2 regions of the Shewanella sp. SW32 genome follow, and region 2 is predicted to be linked to the other one. Evidence: predicted binding sites of a transcription regulator. Region 2 holds the regulator's gene; the other holds the start of a gene.
The links. The regulator LexA, encoded in region 2, represses DNA repair genes until DNA is damaged. The targets are predictions, from matches to a motif close to TACTGTATNNNNATACAGTA.
Positions count from the first base shown of each region.

Region 1: umuD (translesion error-prone DNA polymerase V autoproteolytic subunit) is a predicted target of LexA. The motif match lies at 2,065-2,084, and genes of this name have one in related genera.

Region 1 covers NZ_JAKKSJ010000074.1:439-6,238, reverse strand. Annotated here, with positions in the region: gene L5M28_RS23655 (hypothetical protein) at 257-712, shown strand; gene L5M28_RS23650 (hypothetical protein) at 738-902, shown strand; gene L5M28_RS23645 (hypothetical protein) at 1,022-1,891, opposite strand; gene umuD (translesion error-prone DNA polymerase V autoproteolytic subunit) at 2,095-2,529, shown strand; gene L5M28_RS23635 (Y-family DNA polymerase) at 2,517-3,770, shown strand; gene L5M28_RS23630 (hypothetical protein) at 3,938-4,288, shown strand; gene L5M28_RS23625 (hypothetical protein) at 4,403-5,800, shown strand, end outside.
Region 2 covers NZ_JAKKSJ010000034.1:38,506-51,638, reverse strand. Annotated here, with positions in the region: gene mtr (tryptophan permease) at 1-651, opposite strand, end outside; gene plsB (glycerol-3-phosphate 1-O-acyltransferase PlsB) at 651-3,074, opposite strand; gene lexA (transcriptional repressor LexA) at 3,235-3,855, shown strand; gene L5M28_RS18490 (cell division inhibitor SulA) at 3,852-4,364, shown strand; gene coxB (cytochrome c oxidase subunit II) at 4,768-6,303, shown strand; gene ctaD (cytochrome c oxidase subunit I) at 6,313-7,905, shown strand; gene L5M28_RS18475 (cytochrome c oxidase assembly protein) at 7,907-8,488, shown strand; gene L5M28_RS18470 (cytochrome c oxidase subunit 3) at 8,485-9,360, shown strand; gene L5M28_RS18465 (DUF2909 family protein) at 9,365-9,583, opposite strand; gene L5M28_RS18460 (SURF1 family protein) at 9,582-10,346, shown strand; gene L5M28_RS18455 (hypothetical protein) at 10,438-10,983, shown strand; gene L5M28_RS18450 (COX15/CtaA family protein) at 10,983-11,960, shown strand; gene cyoE (heme o synthase) at 11,975-12,880, shown strand; gene L5M28_RS18440 (SCO family protein) at 12,928-13,133, shown strand, end outside.

The DNA of each region.
Region 1 (5,800 bases), on a different contig from region 2:
AACCGATGCTAAAATAATTTAACTTAGGCCATCATGCAAGCAAGGGGGAAGACAAGCAAGAGCACGGATTGCCGCGGAGCTGCGGGCGGAAACCCCTAAATACTGGGATATGAAACCTTACGATGAACCAAACACTCGTCGCATCATGAAAAGCGATAATAATTGTTAGGTATTTACAGAGATTAAAGCCGCGGAAGCGTTTGTTCATTCCTAATAGACGATAAACGCCGGTGACACATGCAAGGAATAAATTGAATTGAAGACAAATCTGAGAGAGTTAAATGCTATTCAACCCGCTCCGCTGAGTGACTTTGTATTGCGGAACCTATTCGACATTGAAATTGAAATGGGGTGGAAAATTGAAAAGCTCAATTGTGAGGTTACCCGTGAAACGGTCCCATACTCGCTAATAGTAGGCCATGATTTTACGATGGTTTCAGCTATTACTTGGGGAGAATTATTAGATGGCCATAGTAACTCAAGAATGTCGGATTACTTAAAGCGTCTCGAGGAATCACAGAAGTATTTTTGTGATGACAATTGGCCCAAAGATGCCGGAGTTTGGCTCGCAAAACTGGATGGAAAGTATTACTTGGCTGGTGGTAAACACCGCGTGACGATTAATTACTTTCTACGCCATTTCAACATTGAAATCTTCAGTGACTCAATCGTGCTCCCAAATGTTAAAGTCCTTCAATACAAGCTCTTGTAAGAACAATCAATAAAGGTTGAAGATTATGCAAATTGGCCAAAAATTTTTTGCAGTTTCAGAAGCATATTCATTTGAGGATTTAGACAGTTCTCTAGTTGAATTTCCAGTGCGACGTCGTGAGTTTGAAGTATTACCTAAACCAGAGAAAGTGATTACTGACGACGGACAGCACAAAACTATTGAGAACTAATTACCAGAACACCTTAAGTCTGAAGATTGGTTTTTGGTAAGAAGTTTAGAAACTGGCCGGAAATCATGGTTTAACCCTCACAATTATACGATTTCACTGCTCTAACAACGGCATTGTTATCATCGATAGCGGTACTTTCCTTTTGCAGCAGTGGATGTGACGCTATTTAGATGTTTTCGTATAACACACAAATAGTCATTACACTTTGGGCAGCGGTTGAGTAACGAACTGCCTTCAAAATCCAATTTACAAAATACACAGTGATATTTGCAGGTCTCCGTCTTAGCAATCTGCTCTTTAATTCTGTCTAATGTGGACTTGGGTGATTCGGCAGGTTTTTCTTTAGTTCGTTGATACTCAAGCCATGCGCTGCGTCTTGGGTTGTAGATCCAATGCTTCCCCTTGATAGATGACTCAACCCAATCCTGTAGCAACTGTTTAGCCGATTTTAGCCTGTGTGATTCGCTGAATAACTTCGCGAAATGAATTAATTCTAGCTCTAACACCGCCGTATGCTTGTCCTTTCGTAAGTCATCATATATCGGCGCTGGGCGCCCCGGGTGGGATATGTAAAGGCATAACTTACGTTCAGATACCGCTATAACCATGTCAACCTTCACATTATTAACATAGGTATCTTGCGCTAAATCCTTCAGTTCATAGGTGATTCTAGTGTTTTTAGTAATGACGTGCTTTTCGCCATCCAGGTCAACATCAAGAGGCGGCAACATTAACAGGCCTTGCTCCTTAAACAGCTGCTTAAGCATGTAGCGCACTGAGACATAGAACGAGAATTTACAAGCCTCAATTTCTTCCTTACTTACTTCTTTGCAGTCATGGGCAAAGTGGGGGGCATTAACCTCTCCCAGCCGAGCGAGTAAGGCTATGCCGCACGATGGGCAAACACAATCGCAGGACTTACCCCGAGTTGCTTCTTCCACATCGATATATACACCATCACTGCGTAAACCAAAGGGGATGAGGTTCATAATTACTTTCTTCTATCAAGCACCAGATGGATCATCAATCAATTTTGAATTTCGGTCATGTTTCATCTAAAACGGTACGAGCAGGGGTACTTGATTGTTCAGGATAGAATTTTTATTACTCTCCCACAAGGTCTGATCTAAATTTTCAAATTTTTTATAAATACTGCTATTATTACTGATTATTTATACAGTGGTTTGCAAGTATGAAACTCATAATATGCCATGCGAGTGCGGGAATTTCGGGTTTTCCAAGTCCTGCAGCGGATTACGTTGAATTACCCCTTAGTCTTGATCAGCTGCTTGTTGAGCATCCTAGCTCGACCTGGTTTGGTCGTGCTGCGGGCCGCTCAATGGAAGGGGTTGGGATCTATGATGGCGATATACTGGTGATTGACCGTGCTGCCAAGCGCCGCAATCTCTCTATTGTTGTTGCCAGCTATAACGGAGAATTTACCGTAAAGCTCCTTGATGAAAAGCGCCGGCTTCTGGTTTCGATTGATCAGCAGCAAAATATGACGTCCGTTTCTATCGATGATGCAGATACCTTCTCGGTGGAAGGGGTGATCATCAAGTCTATTCGACTTCATGAGCATTCAAGCTTACTTGAACAATATCTGAGTCAATCATGTACGGACTGATTGATGCCAATTCATTTTATGTGTCGTGCGAAATGGTGTTTAGGCCCGACTTGCGCGGACTTCCCGCGATTGTGCTCAGTAACAACGACGGCTGTTGTGTGGCAATCAACCGCGCGGCCAAGTCCGTTGGCGTGAAGAAATTTGCTCCTTACTTTGAGCAGCAACATCTATGTAGACGACATAATGTGCAGGTGTTTTCATCTAATTATGCACTTTATGCCGATCTATCGGCAAAAATGATGCAAGTGATCGGACGGTTTGCGCCCGAGCAATACGTGTACTCTATTGATGAGTCGTTTGTGTCATTTCAACACTGTGCAGCAATCCCAGATTTAAACGCCCATTGTACCCTGTTGCGCCGTGCTGTTTGGCGTGAGTGCCGTTTACCTGTTTGCGTGGGTGTTGGTGAGACATTAACCCTTGCGAAATTGGCTAATCATGCCGCGAAACAATTGGCTCAATATAAAGGTGTTTGCGTTATTGATAACGATGCGCAGCGTATTGAGATATTAAAATCGATGCCAGTTGATGAGGTTTGGGGGATTGGCCGCAAACTAACGGTAAAACTGGGATTACTGGGTGTGCATACTGCCTATGATTTGGCACAACTGGCGCCGAAAGTAGCACGACAACATTTTTCTATCGATGTAGAGCGAACAGTGCGAGAACTCAATGGGCAGATCTGTAAAACGTGGGATGTCACCAAAGCAGATAAGCAGCAAATATTTTCCACCCGCAGCCTAGGCGAACGAATATGTACCCGGGAACATTTACACCAAGCGTTAGCAAAGCATGCCGCAATTGCCGGTGCGAAGGTTCGAGAACAAGGCTCATTGTGTAAAACAATGGTCGTGTTTGCTGCCAACTCGACACATGATCCACAGCCTATGTATTTTAAAAGGCTTGTTCAGTTTACTTGTGCCACTGATGACAGTCGTGAACTGTGCGCCGCGGTTAGCCGCGAGCTATCAAACCTCTATCGCCCTGGTGTGCGCTATTACCGTATTGGTGTAGGCCTGATTGATCTTTGCCCTAAAACCTCAGTGCAATATGACTTATTTAATGCGCCCAAGAGCGACCCTAACTTAATGAAAATCTTTGATAGTCTGAATAATCGCTATGGCCGTGATGTGTTGTATATTGCTGCACAGGGGAGTGATCAGCATTGGACTATGCGCCGAGAATTTCTATCGCCTCAATACACTACTCGTTGGTCCGATATACCGACGGTTAAAGCGTAACAGGATTCTGTGACGTTATGGCCATCGGCTAAGCACCACTGAAACGAGACTGGATGATACGGCGCCACTACCGGTTTGCAGTGTTGGCCATTTTTGCCCCTTCCTGATTTGCCTAAAGCAATCCCTAGGTGCTTTAATAGGATAATTCCAACCGGTAGGAGAAGTTTATGCTATTCAAACCCACTGCGCATTCACGTCGCTTGCTCCCAAAGTATCTCACCGCGGCCGTCCACAGCATTTTTGAAATGCGCGATGACACAGCACTCCCGTTAGGGGCCTTTTTCGACAAATTAGGAACAGAGACATGGCTCCACCAAGACGGCTTTTGGTATGCCCCTGTCGATATCCAGCAATACGAGCGCCGCGACATCGATCAGGCCATTGTTGCTCTCTTCCGTGAAGGCATACTCTCCGGTACCCCGTTTCGCACGCCTGCCAACAAACTAATCGAATTTGAGCTGATGGACCCGAATATAGAAGCACTATTGCCACGCATGAGAGACGTTTTCGCCCGATAACGAATTAGGTTGTGCTTATATGGCGCCGGTTAAGTAGCATTAAGTTTGCTAGATCCTGAATGAGATATTATTTTTAATGAGTAGTCCCTATTACTCATTGAAAAGGAATTCACGATGCATACGACGCGAATCGCTGCCGCCATTTTGTTACTTTCTGGCTGTACAAGTACCCTCAAGACAACAGTCGTTACAATTAGCAACTCTGACAACGCTAAATATGCCCAACAAGGACTTGTCTACTACTTACCGGCATCGAGTCAAGTTGTCACGCTGACTCACAAGCTGCTTTATTGTCAAATGAACAAAGGTATACTTGATTTTGATTATCAGACCACAGCGACAGTCAAACAAACTGCTCACCCCGATCTCACTAAGGTGTTCGTAGTAGACCCTGAAGAACTGCATGAATTTACCAAAGACTGGGGGATGACAGTGTTTATGCATCCCAATGGGCTCCTTAAGTCTTTTGCAACCAATGCCGATGATAAATCTATTGAGTTGGGCATGGCCGCCGTGAAAACCATTGTCAATATTGCAGCCATTTCTCAAGGAATACCAATCTCATTAGCCAGTCCTCCAAAGGAGATAGTAAAAAGTTTTGAACCCAAAGGGATGTGTATTCCCGAACTCAGCCAAGAACCTATTGTGTCGGTAGTGATGGATTCACTCACGGCCACGGTGCTAAGTAAAACTACAGAGCTAAATAAACAGCAGAAGAAGTTAGCTGCAGCCAAGGGGGATACCACTGTACAAGAGCAAGCGGTACTTGCCGCACAAAAAGCGGTTTCGCAGGCCTCTTTAGCCCTCGAGAAGTTCCAGAAGAAGATCACTCTGCAGCGCGAATACACCTACGATACGGCGAAAATTGCAGATGCCAGCATTGAGATCACTAACAGACTGGAAGACTTCCTTCCATGGGTTTACTCTAATGATTCCAGCCGCAGGAATTACCTCGCTGAGAATATGGCCGTCAAATACAGTTTCAAGTTAAGCATTGAGAATACGGCTTCAAATTATCAGAAGAAAGAAACAACGGTCCAGCCGAAAAATGATTATTTTGGGTTGTATTATTCAACTTTTGGCACGCGCCAGCTTAAACTAAATCGTACGGAAAAAGGTAATGCATCCGCAGGGTCCTTGCTGTTCAGTGGGTTTATTACCGCGCCAGAGTTTGGCTATGTGGCCATACTGCCATTCAAGAATCATCTTGGGGAAAGCAACTCTTTTACCGCCAATTTTGACAGTTCAGGCGGGCTGACTGACGTTGTCTACGGCACCGTGCGCACAGGTTCAGAACAAGTGACCGCAGCCTTGTATGAAGCAACCGATACCTATAACGAATATACCAAAGGGAGACAAACTACCCGGGAGGCTGACAAGCAAGAGTTCCAGACATTATCGATCCATGCTCTATCGATCGCGAATAGTACCTACCAAAATCTGACAGTCGATCAATTAACCGCTCGTGCTGGCATAGTCCGAACGCTGCTAATCAAGCTGGGAGACACCGAA
Region 2 (13,133 bases):
TAAGCTGGGAACGTTACCATGGTAACCAAAACTGGCGAGACCAAAGGGCAGCGCCGCCCACAGATAAGGTGAAAAGCTGTTATTACCATCGGGTTCGAGCAACTTAGTCACATCAATTTCGATCAATAAATTGCCGATCGCGAGGAAGAAGGTAATGATCATACCGCCGAGCATAATCGTGGTAATCCGATCCACAGCCTTAGTGCTGATCAACACTATGCTCGCCAATACTATGGCAAACACCAGCCCAGCCACACTTTGCGGTAACTCAATTCCCATGCCCTGCAAGCTGTGATTCACAATCGAACCACCGCCGCTGATATAGGCATAGGTCAAAATATACAACACGAAAGCGATAGAAACGCCGTTCACTATCCGCCAAAACTGCCCAAGAGTTTGCTTGCTTAAGGTATCGAAGCTAGCACCGGGTTCGAAATGTAAATTGGTTTCGAGCAACAATAAACCCGACATCAACATGCAAAACCAAATACCCAATAACATTAAAATCGAATAGCCAAACCACATACCTGCACCGACTACGGGCAGAGAAAACATCCCAGCACCTACGGTCGTGCCAGCAATAATCATGGCACCACCAAGCAAGGACTTACCTGCGGGCTTATGCTTAGCCGCATTCATATGATTTGCCATTAAACTGTGTGCTCCGCGGTGACACTTGCCACTATCGTTTGTCTCACTGACGGACGTAATAAGCTATTGGCCTGATCTCGTATGCGATTGATATTGGACTTATCTTCACTATCCGCCAGATATCCCAATTCTTTGAGCTTCACGCTCAAAGTACCGTAGAGTTTTTTATCGTAGAACTCAGGCGCGGTAATGCCATGTAAAGCCCCTAAACGCTGGGCAAGTAAATGGCTCTCAGACTCAAGTTCTGAGCGCTCCATCTTAGGTCTGTTCGCTAACAGATTGAAAATAATAGCGTAGCGTTGCAGAGTCTCGCTCACTGAACTGGCTAACAATAATAATTGGCTTGAGTGCTCAGGCACGACAGCTAAAGTATCTGTCTCAACCACTAAACCTTGCCCAATCAGGAAATCCAACACTTGCTCAACATAGGCTGGTAAGTCTTTAATTCCCATGAAGAGTTCGGCTTTCAGCAGTGGATAAAAATCGGCAACGATTGAAACGACTTGCTGGCGCGGGATCTGTTCATTGTGGGTTAAACAACTCGCAATTAATGACGGCACGATAAATAAGTGAATGATATTGTTACGATAGTAAGTCATAGACACAGCCTGACTCGCTTCAATAGACACTATTTCCCCTAAAGGATCGGCACTAACAACAAACTTGTTCAGCTCTAAACCTTGCTGCACTAAATGCTTACCATCACCTTCGGCAACAGATGTATAAGAAGTGTAAGGCACTTTTTTGAGTAGGGTCAGATACAAATCAAGCTGACGCTCCAGCAGACTACGTTCTAAGGCGTTTTGATCTGTCGCCAGCAAAACTAAGCTGGTCAAAGTCACCGAACTCGCGGCTGCGGCATCATTGATACGCGTCATCACCCGATTAGCCAGCACGTTTACCGCTGGCGTTAACCAACTTGGTTTCTGCTCGGGATCATCGGCCAACTCAGCACGCCAGTTTGGCGCACGCTCATTTAAGAAATTTTGCAGGGTAATAGGCTCGCCAAAATTCACATAACCTTGGCCAAAATTACCTAATTTGCGAATGGCACCGAACACCTGCCACACAGATTCTTTTTTCTTTTTCTTACCGCTTAACTCTTTATGGTAAGTCGCCACTTCCATCACATGGTCATAGCCTAAATACACAGGCACAAGTGTGACAGGACGTTCAATACCGCGCAGTACGCTGTTCATCGTCATGGCGATCATGCCAGTTTTCGGCGCCAACAGACGGCCAGTACGTGAACGGCCACCTTCGGAGAAGTATTCCACTGAATAACCTTTAGCAAACAGCTGATCTAAATACTCACGAAATACTGCGGTGTACAGCTTGTTACCATTAAAACTACGGCGGATGAAGAAGGCACCACCGCGACGGAACATAGGTCCCGCGGGCCAGAAATTGAGGTTAATGCCGGCAGCAATGTGCGGCGGAACCATGCCTTGATAATACAAAATATACGATAACAGCAGGTAATCCATGTGGCTGCGATGGCAAGGCACATAAACAATCTCGTGGCCATCATGGTGCAACTGCCGAACTTGCTCGGCGCCTTTAATGTTGATCCCGCTGTAAAGCTTGTTCCACAGCCAAGTTAAGAAACGCTCAGCAATACGCACTAAACTATCTGAGTAATCGGCAGCAATTTCATCGAGATACTCAATGGCCGTCTCGCGCGCTTGGGTCTCAGAAATCTTTTTGTTGGCCGCTTCTTCTTGAATCGCTTTACGCAACGACTCAGATTTGAGCAGCGAATGAAATAATGCTTGGCGGTTTGGCAGCACAGGCCCTGTCATTACCTTACGTTGACGACGGAAATGCACGCGTGCAACCCGTGCTAACTTATGGGCAATCCCCATGTCGGTACCATGTTCGTCTGCCATGTAACGCAGGGATACGGCATTCGAAAACTGCACGAAGTTATGTCGACCTAAGAACAAAATCATCAAGCACTTGCGCAGCCAAGTCGGGTTTTCCCGCTCAAATACGGCCGCCTTCATAGTGTCGTCTTCTTTCCCTGGCGTGCGACCCCAATACAAACTCACGGGCACCAGTTGAATATCCAATTCAGGACGTTCCTTATGCACGGCTAACAAACGCATAAAGCATTCGAGGAAAGGCTCATTACCAGCACGCTCGCCAAACAGTGGCTTACGTCCTTGAAGACAGACAACCCGAGGCGCAGTCACACCATTAGCCACTAGAGGCTCATAAGGGCTTGGTAAACCTAACTTAGCCGTTATTTCGCTCAAAGCAGCTATGTCACTGAGGGATTCTGTTTTCATCACATAAACAAGGGGTCTGGAAGCATCCAGATTCAGATCGGCAAAGGGATCCTGAGGCACCACAATAGTGTGCACTAAGTGTTTTTGGATCCAACGTAATGATTTCAACCAAAGAGAGTCGTGTTTAGGCATTATTCTTATGCAATTAAGTGCGTTTACTAGCCCGATAGAATACCAGACTATGGGCAATATTCGCTAATTCTCTCCAACATAGCTAAAAAGTGGTTAATACTTGCGCTGCAAATAATACTGTATATACTAACAGTAACTGTATAGAAAAACAGGAAACACCATGAGACCTTTGACGCCACGCCAAGCTGAAATTTTAGAGCTAATTAAACGAAATATTGCCGATACTGGCATGCCACCCACTCGGGCAGAAATCGCAACCCGTTTAGGTTTTAAGAGCGCCAATGCGGCTGAAGAACACCTTAAAGCGTTGGCGAAAAAGGGCTGCATTGAGATCATGCCAGGCACATCTCGGGGCATTCGTCTGCCTGCGGAAATCGAAGATTTGACTGAAACAGGTTTACCGCTCATCGGCCAAGTGGCCGCGGGTGAACCTATCCTCGCCCAAGAACATGTTGAACAGTACTACCAAGTCGACCCAAGCATGTTCCATCCCGCCGCCGATTTTTTACTGCGAGTAAAAGGCGACAGCATGAAAAATATCGGCATTCTCGAAGGTGATTTGCTGGCAGTTCATAAAGTAGAACAAGCTAGAAATGGTCAAGTGGTTGTCGCTAGAGTCGATGACGATGTCACTGTTAAACGTTTCGAAAAAAAAGGTAATGTAGTCTATCTACATGCCGAAAATGAAGATTACTCCCCGATTAAAGTGGATTTAGGCTTCCAAAGTTTAACAATTGAAGGACTCGCCGTCGGTGTGATCCGTAATGGAGATTGGCTATGAATAAACTACTTGGCAATGCCCCCCGCCATCCGGGCTTGTGGCTCGATGAAGTCCGTGATGCCGACTATGACTGGCACCATGCGCCTATCGCCTGTATGCCAACCAAGACTCAAGGTCGCCACGAATTAATTCATCTGAGTGCACAACTCGCTCAGTTAAGCCAACAGGGCCGTTGGTTAGTGCTCATCAACCCTCCAAGTATTGGCTACAAGCAAATGCTCGCCAGCGCAGGTGTGCGTATGGATAGAGTTTTGCTGGTACATGCTAAAGATGAAGTCGAAACCCTGTGGGCGATGGAAAAAGCCCTGACAAGTGGTACGTCCAGTGCAGTCATTACTTGGACTCAATCATTGGATGCGCGGGATAATCGACGCCTACAAATCGTGGCTAAAAGTGCCAGAGCTATGGGCATAGTGCTTGAAGACGTAAACAGTCACTTACATGCAGACGTACGTATTGAGCAAGGCAATCTCTTCGGTCAGCAATCTTTTTTTAGCGCTGTACACTAAATATTCATTTAATTTTTTACCTTGAAAGCCGCCTCACCTATGAATGTGAGGCTTTTTTTTGGCAATTTTTCAGATAATTAGATAAATAAGTGATCTTGATCAATATTTAAACAGCAAGTATGGTTGGTTAAGTTGGTGATGATATATCACCCACCGTGGTCAATGAATCGAGTATTTATCGAACTCGAAGCGCCACTAAAAATAGAGAACAGATTTATTTCAGCAGTATGTGCCAGCGTGGCTAATTACCAGCAGTAACAATACTTGATTAAAAGTAACAGCCGCCAACGCACGTTGAAGTCAAAAAAGCTTTTTTGGGAACTGAAGAGTTTGCATAGAGTTGAGACTTACTGTGTTGCTCTTCTTTGTAGTTGCTATTCGCAATTGGCAGAGGAGAAGTCTTGTGAAGCAATTGTTGTATTGTTTACTCGTGGTGCTTTTCGCACCACCGTTGACCGCCGCGGACATGCGGTTCAACATGACCCCTGGCGTGACCGAGATCAGTGGCAAGGTTTATCACTTGCACATGACCATCTTGTATATCTGCTGCGCAATAGGCCTAGTGGTCTTTGGCGTCATGATTTACGCCATGATCAACCACAGAAAATCCAAAGGCGCTGTCGCGTCCCACTTTCACGAAAGCACTAAAGTTGAAATCGCTTGGACGATTCTGCCATTTATCATTTTGATCTTAATGGCGATTCCAGCGACAAAAACTTTAATCGCAATGGAAGATCCCAGCAACGCCGATCTCACCGTAAAAGTTACGGGGTCCCAATGGAAATGGCATTACAGCTATTTCGATCAAGATATTGATTTTTATAGCATACTGACAACACCCAGAGCACAAATCGAAGGCACCGAAACCAAGGGTGAAAACTATCTATTGGAAGTCGATAAACCGCTCGTTCTACCGATAAACCGCAAAATCCGCTTTCTGATGACTTCAGAGGATGTCATCCATTCTTGGTGGGTACCCGCCTTTGCCATTAAGAAAGATGCCAATCCAGGATTTATCAATGAAGCTTGGACTCGCATCGACAAACCCGGCATTTACCGTGGTCAATGCGCCGAGCTCTGCGGTAAAGACCATGGTTTTATGCCTATCGTAGTACAAGCGTTACCCGAAGCCGAGTTTGAGGCTTGGGTAACAGAGCAGAAACAAGCCGCAGGTGCTGCGGCTGAAGCCGCTCAAGCCGCTTTATCACAAATCCTAAGTAAAGAAGAGTTGATGACTCTAGGCGAACAAGTTTACCTCGGGCACTGCGCAGCCTGCCACCAGCCCAATGGCGAAGGGTTGCAAGGCGTATTTCCGCACCTTAAAGGTAGCCCGATTGCAACAGGACCACTCAGCGCTCACCTTGAAATTGTGCTCAACGGTAAAACGGGTACAGCCATGCAAGCGTTTAGTAAGCAATTGACTGCACAAGAAATCGCGGCAGTGACTACCTACGAGCGTAATGCTTGGGGCAATAATACTGGCGATGCAGTGCAAGCCAAAGACGTCAACGAGTACATGAACGGCAGTTCTGCACAAACATCCGCCGCGGTACCAAGCAGTACAACCCCAACACCCGCACCTGCAACAGACGTCTCAGCTGCAGTCGATCCCGCAAGCCTCCCCACACTCAGCCATGACGCCCTCATGGCCGAAGGTGAAACTGTCTACGCGACCTTCTGTGCTGCCTGCCATCAAGTGACAGGTGCAGGAATACCACCCGCCTTCCCCGCGCTAGTGGGTAGTGCTATCGCCATTGGACCAGTCGCCAATCACATCGATATTGTGATGCACGGCAAAACGGGCACGGCTATGCAGGCATTTGGCAAACAGCTTAGCCCACAGCAACTTGCAGCAGTCATTACCTATGAACGCAATGCTTGGGGTAACAATACCGGCGATACAGTGCAACCTGCTGATATCGCAAGTCATGGACAGTAGGGGATAATGATGAGCACTACGACTCAAGATCAAACCGCAGCCCATGATGACCATCATCATGGTGCGCCAAAGGGCATTATGCGCTGGCTGCTAACCACCAACCATAAAGACATAGGTACTTTGTATTTATGGTTCAGCTTCATTATGTTCTTAACCGGTGGCGCTATGGCCATGGTGATCCGCGCTGAACTCTTTCAACCTGGATTACAATTGGTCGAGCCCAACTTTTTCAACCAAATGACAACTGTTCATGGGTTGATCATGGTATTCGGCGCGGTAATGCCGGCCTTTACAGGGCTAGCTAACTGGCTGATCCCTATGATGATAGGGGCGCCTGATATGGCGCTGCCACGGATGAATAACTGGAGTTTTTGGATACTCCCCTTCGCCTTCACTATCCTTCTCAGTTCGCTATTTATGGAAGGTGGCGGACCTAACTTTGGTTGGACCTTCTACGCGCCACTGTCTACCACTTATAGTCCAGATAGCACGGCGCTCTTTGTATTTTCTATTCACATCATGGGGATAAGTTCGATCATGGGCGCAATCAACGTGATTGTGACCATAGTGAATTTACGCGCGCCAGGCATGACATGGATGAAGTTACCATTATTTGTGTGGACTTGGCTTATCACGGCATTCCTACTGATCGCGGTTATGCCCGTACTCGCGGGCGCAGTGACTATGGTGCTGACCGATAAGTTTTTCGGCACGAGTTTCTTCGATGCGGCTGGCGGCGGCGATCCTGTGATGTTCCAGCATATTTTCTGGTTCTTCGGCCACCCTGAAGTTTACATCATGATCTTGCCGTCCTTTGGCATCATCTCTGCCATAGTGCCCGCCTTCAGTCGTAAACCCTTATTTGGCTATGCATCCATGGTTTATGCTACCGCTAGTATTGCAATTCTGTCGTTCCTCGTGTGGGCGCACCATATGTTCACCACAGGTATGCCAGTGTTTGCCGAGCTGTTTTTCATGTATTGCACTATGTTGATTGCAGTGCCAACTGGGGTGAAAGTGTTTAACTGGGTTGCCACTATGTGGCGCGGCTCACTCAGTTTCGAAACGCCCATGCTGTTTGCTGTAGCCTTTATCATACTCTTCACTATTGGCGGTTTTTCGGGATTAATGCTCGCCATTACACCCGCCGACTTCCAGTACCACGATACTTATTTTGTTGTGGCACATTTCCATTATGTGCTCGTGACTGGTGCGATTTTCTCCATCATGGCTGCGGCCTATTACTGGCTACCTAAGTGGACGGGACACATGTACAACGAACGACTGGGACAATGGCATTTCTGGTGCTCGGTGATTTCAGTCAATGTGCTATTTTTCCCGATGCATTTCCTTGGGCTGGCAGGAATGCCAAGGCGTATTCCTGACTACTCGATTCAATTTGCCGATGTTAATCAAATCGTCTCGATTGGTGGGTTCGCCTTCGGCTTATCGCAATTGATTTTCTTAGTATTAGTAATTAAGTGCATCCGTGGCGGCGAAAAAGCTCCCGCTAAACCTTGGGAAGGTTCCGAGGGTTTAGAGTGGACATTGCCAAGCCCTGCGCCTTACCACTCCTTCACGACACCACCTGAGGTGAAATGAAATGGCAACCCAACACCAGCAAGATAAATCTAAGTCAAATCGTAAACTTATCAGCATATTAGTTATAGGCTGTATTGGCATGTTTGGCTTTGGATTCGCGCTGGTGCCGCTCTACGATGTGTTGTGCGAGCAACTCGGTATCAATGGAAAACCCTCCAATACCGCGAGTAGTTATCAAGCAATCACAGTAGATACAAGCCGAATAGTGACTGTGGAATTTATTTCTCAGGTACAAACAGGCATGCCATGGACATTTGCGCCACAAACCAAACGGCTCGAAGTTCACCCTGGCGAGCTAATCCATACGGCATTTTTGGCGCGCAATATGTCCGCTAAAGCAACTATTGGCCAAGCGATACCTTCAGTTTCGCCCGGCCAAGGTGCCGCTTATTTTAATAAAACAGAATGCTTTTGCTTTAATCAACAACCCTTAGCGGCGGACACTAGCGCTGAGCTGCCGCTCATTTTCTATGTGGATCCTCAGTTACCTGAGTCTATCCATACTCTGACCCTCTCTTACACTCTCTACGACATTACCGACAAGCAGTTAGCGTCTGCCATAGAGCAAGGAGCTGCAAAATGACAACGAAACATCAGTCTTACTACGTTCCATCCCAAAGTGTCTGGCCTATTGTAGGTGCCATTGGCTTGTTCTTAATCGCCTCTGGTGCAGGCCTTTTCGTGCAACAGTTGAAATCAGGTGCATCCGGTGGCGGTTATGTGCTGCTGGTTGGGATAGCGGTGATCCTATTCATGCTGGTGGGTTGGTTTAGAACCGTGATCCAAGAGTCGATGGCAGGGCTCTATTCTAGCCAAATGGATCGATCGTTTCGCCAAGGTATGAGCTGGTTTATTTTTTCGGAAGTCATGTTTTTCGGGGCTTTTTTCGGGGCACTATTTTATGCCCGCATGTTCGCAGTGCCTTGGCTCGGTGGCGCATCGAATAATGCCATGACCCACGAAGTACTCTGGCCTCAGTTTGAAGCTATTTGGCCGCTCATAACTACGCCAGATGGCACTAAAACCCAAGCTATGCCATGGACTGGACTGCCATTAATCAACACTATCGTACTGCTAACCTCCTCAGTTACCTTACATTTCGCCCATGTCAGCCTAGAAAAAGGTAAACGTTCTGCCATTACTCTCTGGCTCGGTATCACCATACTCTTGGGTATGGGTTTCCTTGCCTTACAGGCAGAAGAATATATGCATGCCTACCGGGAAATGGGACTCACTCTGACCTCTGGGATTTATGGCAACACCTTCTTCCTGTTAACTGGCTTTCACGGCATGCATGTCACTCTGGGGACTCTCTTTTTATTCGTGTTGTTTTTCAGAGTGTTGAAGGGGCACTTTAGCGCAGATAAACATTTTGCGTTCCAAGCGGGGAGTTGGTATTGGCACTTTGTGGATGTGGTCTGGCTGTGTCTGTTTATTTTCGTTTACGTTCTCTAGTGCTTTAGTAAGGCGTGGGATTGGGGCTAATTAACCCAGTCCCTAAGGCCACCAGCAATAACAGGATAACGAGCACGGAGAAAATCACTCGCCGCCCAAGATAACGGCTCATAGACACTTTTTCATCACCTTTCCCCATAATAAACAAGGCGCGACCTAGATTAAAAATGATGAATAGCAACAGCAGAACTAAGACCAACTTAAAAATGAACAGGCTATTCATACAATATCCTCATGTTCTGCTGAATAAATTAACGGTTTTTCTACTGATATTGACTGTGGCTGTATTAACTATATTGGTCAAGTTGGGTTTATGGCAGTTAGCCCGTGGTGAAGATAAAACGACGCTTTTAGCCCAAATGGAAGCAAGGCAAGCTTTGCTGCCATTAAGTTTTGAGCAGCTCCAGCTCAAGGTCAGCAAAGAAGGCGTAACGGGTTATCGACTGCAAGTACGCGCCACTCCCGCAAGCTCACAAATCTGGCTACTGGATAATCAAATCTATCAAGGTCAAGTGGGCTATTTAGCCTTCCAACCATTGCAAGTAGAAGTTGAAAAACCTTGGTTGCTGGTCGAGTTAGGCTTTGTTGCCGCAGGCTCCCATCGGGATGAGTTGCCCCACATCACTCCCCTAAGCGGGGCATTAAATATCGAAGGCAGGCTTTATCAAAAGCAAATCAATCCCTTGAGCCAAGCTTTAATGGCAGAAACGGGGACAAGTGTTCGCTTTCAGAATTTGAATATACCGGAAATGGCGCAGATGTTAGGCCACCCTTTGCTAGATGCAGTGCTACAACCGGATACGCTACCCGCCCTCGCCTTGCCGCATCCTTGGCAACCCTTCCCACTGCCGGCGCAAAAACATTGGGGTTATGCGCTGCAGTGGTTTTCGATGGCAGCCGTGTTTGCTGGGCTCATGTTGTGGCAAGGGGTTAAATATGTAAAACGCCAGAGTGCCGAAACAATCGCAAACTCAAGGAGCGAGTAGGGAAATTCGTACCATACTTAGCAAGACACAAATAAAAACTAAATAAATATAAAACAATAAATTAGGGATAATTTGAATGAGAGGAGCAAGCATGAACTCCCAGAATAAATCTAAACACAAAGCATTGGGCTTGTTGTTGCTGGCGTTTATCGCGCCCGTGGTGATAGCCAAGCTAGTGCTGAGCCTGAATTTATACCACGGCGGCGCCACTAATCATGGCGAGCTGATCAATCCTGAGACCAGTTATGCCAGCCTTGGGGTTGAAAATCCCAATCCCAAAGAATGGCAACTGCTGTATTTACTGCCCGCCCAATGCGATGATGCTTGTCGCGAACGTCTGTATATTTTACGCCAAAGCCACACTGCGCTAGGGCCAGATCAGGCGCGAGTCGAACCACTCATTCTCACTCATCCCGACAGCGATCTTAATGCTTTAAGCGCCTTTAACTTCAACACACGTCCCGCCAATGCTGGCTTAAGCCACTGGCTAGATGAACAGCAGTTGATCATAGTCGATCCCTTAGGCAGCTTAGTGCTGCGCTATCCCCAAGTGCAGGGTAGAGAAGCGCATTTAGCTCAAGGCAAGGCCTTGATTGCGGATCTGCGTAAGTTGTTAAAACTGTCGAGGGTAGATTGATGCAGCTAACTTGGGTTCTACGCTTAACCTTAGTCTTTACCCTATTAGTGATTTTAATGGGTGCTTACACTCGCCTATCGGATGCAGGTCTAGGCTGCCCCGATTGGCCGGGTTGCTACGGCCATATCAAGGTGCCTACCCAAGACCATGAAATCGCCCATGCCCAAACCATCTTTCCCGATCACGATATCCATCCAGAGAAAGCCTGGCTGGAGATGATCCACAGATATATCGCCGGCGGACTTGGCTTACTAGTGTTATTCATCTTAGTTTTGTGCCTGAAAACGCCAGAAGCACCCAAAAAATTACCGCTCATCATAGTGTTATTGATCCTCTTTCAAGCGGTACTCGGCATGTGGACAGTGACCATGAAACTCATGCCCATAGTGGTGATGTCTCATCTTATTGGTGGCTTCAGCCTGATTTCACTGCTGTTACTCCTCTATCTGCGAACCCGACCACAGCGGATCTTTAATAGCGAAACCCATGCCCGCAATCTGGCACCGCTGGCACTGGTGAGCCTATTCGTTCTTGTAGGTCAGATTATGCTGGGCGCTTGGACATCATCTAACTATGCGGCGCTCGCCTGCACCGCTTTACCCATTTGCGAAGGTAACTGGGTGGATAACTTGGCAATAGCGGAAGCTTTTTCGCCATTCCAAGGCCAACACCACAGTTTCGAATTTGGAGTGCTCGATTACCCAGCCCGTATGACTATCCACATCGCCCACCGAATTGGCGCTATCGTTACCGCGAGTTTATTACTCGTGCTCGCCTATCGATTATTTGTTGGCGCAGCTGGGATGAGGGCCTTAAGCCTCTTATTGGTAGGGTTAGTGATCCTGCAAGTGAGCTTAGGTATTTCTAACGTAGTGATGCATTTACCACTCGGCATTGCCGTGTCTCACAACGGCGGGGCGGCATTACTGCTGCTGACCTTAGTCGCAATCAACTATTTTTTATGGCGCAAAGCATAAGCGAGGGATCCAAGATGGCAAAACCACTCTCAATCACCAGTAGCCTACCCACTTTCAGCGTGACATGGCGCGCCTATTTTGAAATGACCAAACCTAAAGTGGTCGCACTGATGCTGCTCACTGTCTTAGTCGGCATGTGTCTGGCCGTGCCCCATGCGGTGCCCGTTCAACCTTTACTCGCTGGTATGCTGGGCATTGCCATGATGGCGGGTTCAGCGGCGACGTTGAATCATCTGATCGATCGCCGTATTGATGGCTTAATGGCGCGCACCTACAATCGCCCGCTGCCTAAGGGACGCATTTCGGCTACGCGCGCGTTAATTTTCGCTGCCAGCTTAGGTAGCCTTGGCTTTATCGTCTTATATTCCTTGGTGAATCCACTCACGGCTTGGCTGACCTTTGCCAGCTTGATTGGTTATGCCTTGGTTTATACTGCCTATTTGAAACGCGCGACATCACAAAATATTGTGATCGGCGGCCTTGCGGGAGCCATGCCTCCCTTGCTGGGATGGACGGCAGTGACGAACGAATTTCATGGTCATGCGTTGCTGTTAGTGATCATCATTTTTACGTGGACGCCGCCACATTTTTGGGCTCTGGCCATTCACAGACGCGCCGAATATGCCAAAGTGGATATTCCTATGCTGCCGGTTACCCACGGTGTCGAGTTTACTAAAACCTGTATTCTGCTTTACACAGTATTGCTGGCGATTGCTTGCCTATTACCTGTGCTGGTCGGCATGTGTGGGCCCGTGTATTTCGTCTGCTCTAGTTTACTCAGTAGCGGATTTATCTATAAAGCATGGCAACTTAAATATCGGGATCATGATGGCTTGGCGATGCAAGTGTTCCGCTTCTCTATCTATCATTTGATGTTGTTATTCATGGCATTACTGCTCGACCACTATTTGTGGAACTAGTGTATGCAACTCGTTTGTCGCGCTAACCTGTCGTTATGGAGCTAATAATGCAGAAAAGAATTTTAATCATCGCCATTTTATTGTTCGGTCTTGGCGGCCTATTTGCGGTGAAATTTAATCCCCCGAAACCTATCGAGCTAGAGAGTGGTTTTTTGTTTCCGCAAGCCTATGAATTAGCGCCCTTTGAATTGGTCGATCAACATCAGCAGGCTTTTACCAACGCCAGCTTGCAGGGGAAATGGAGCTTATTCTT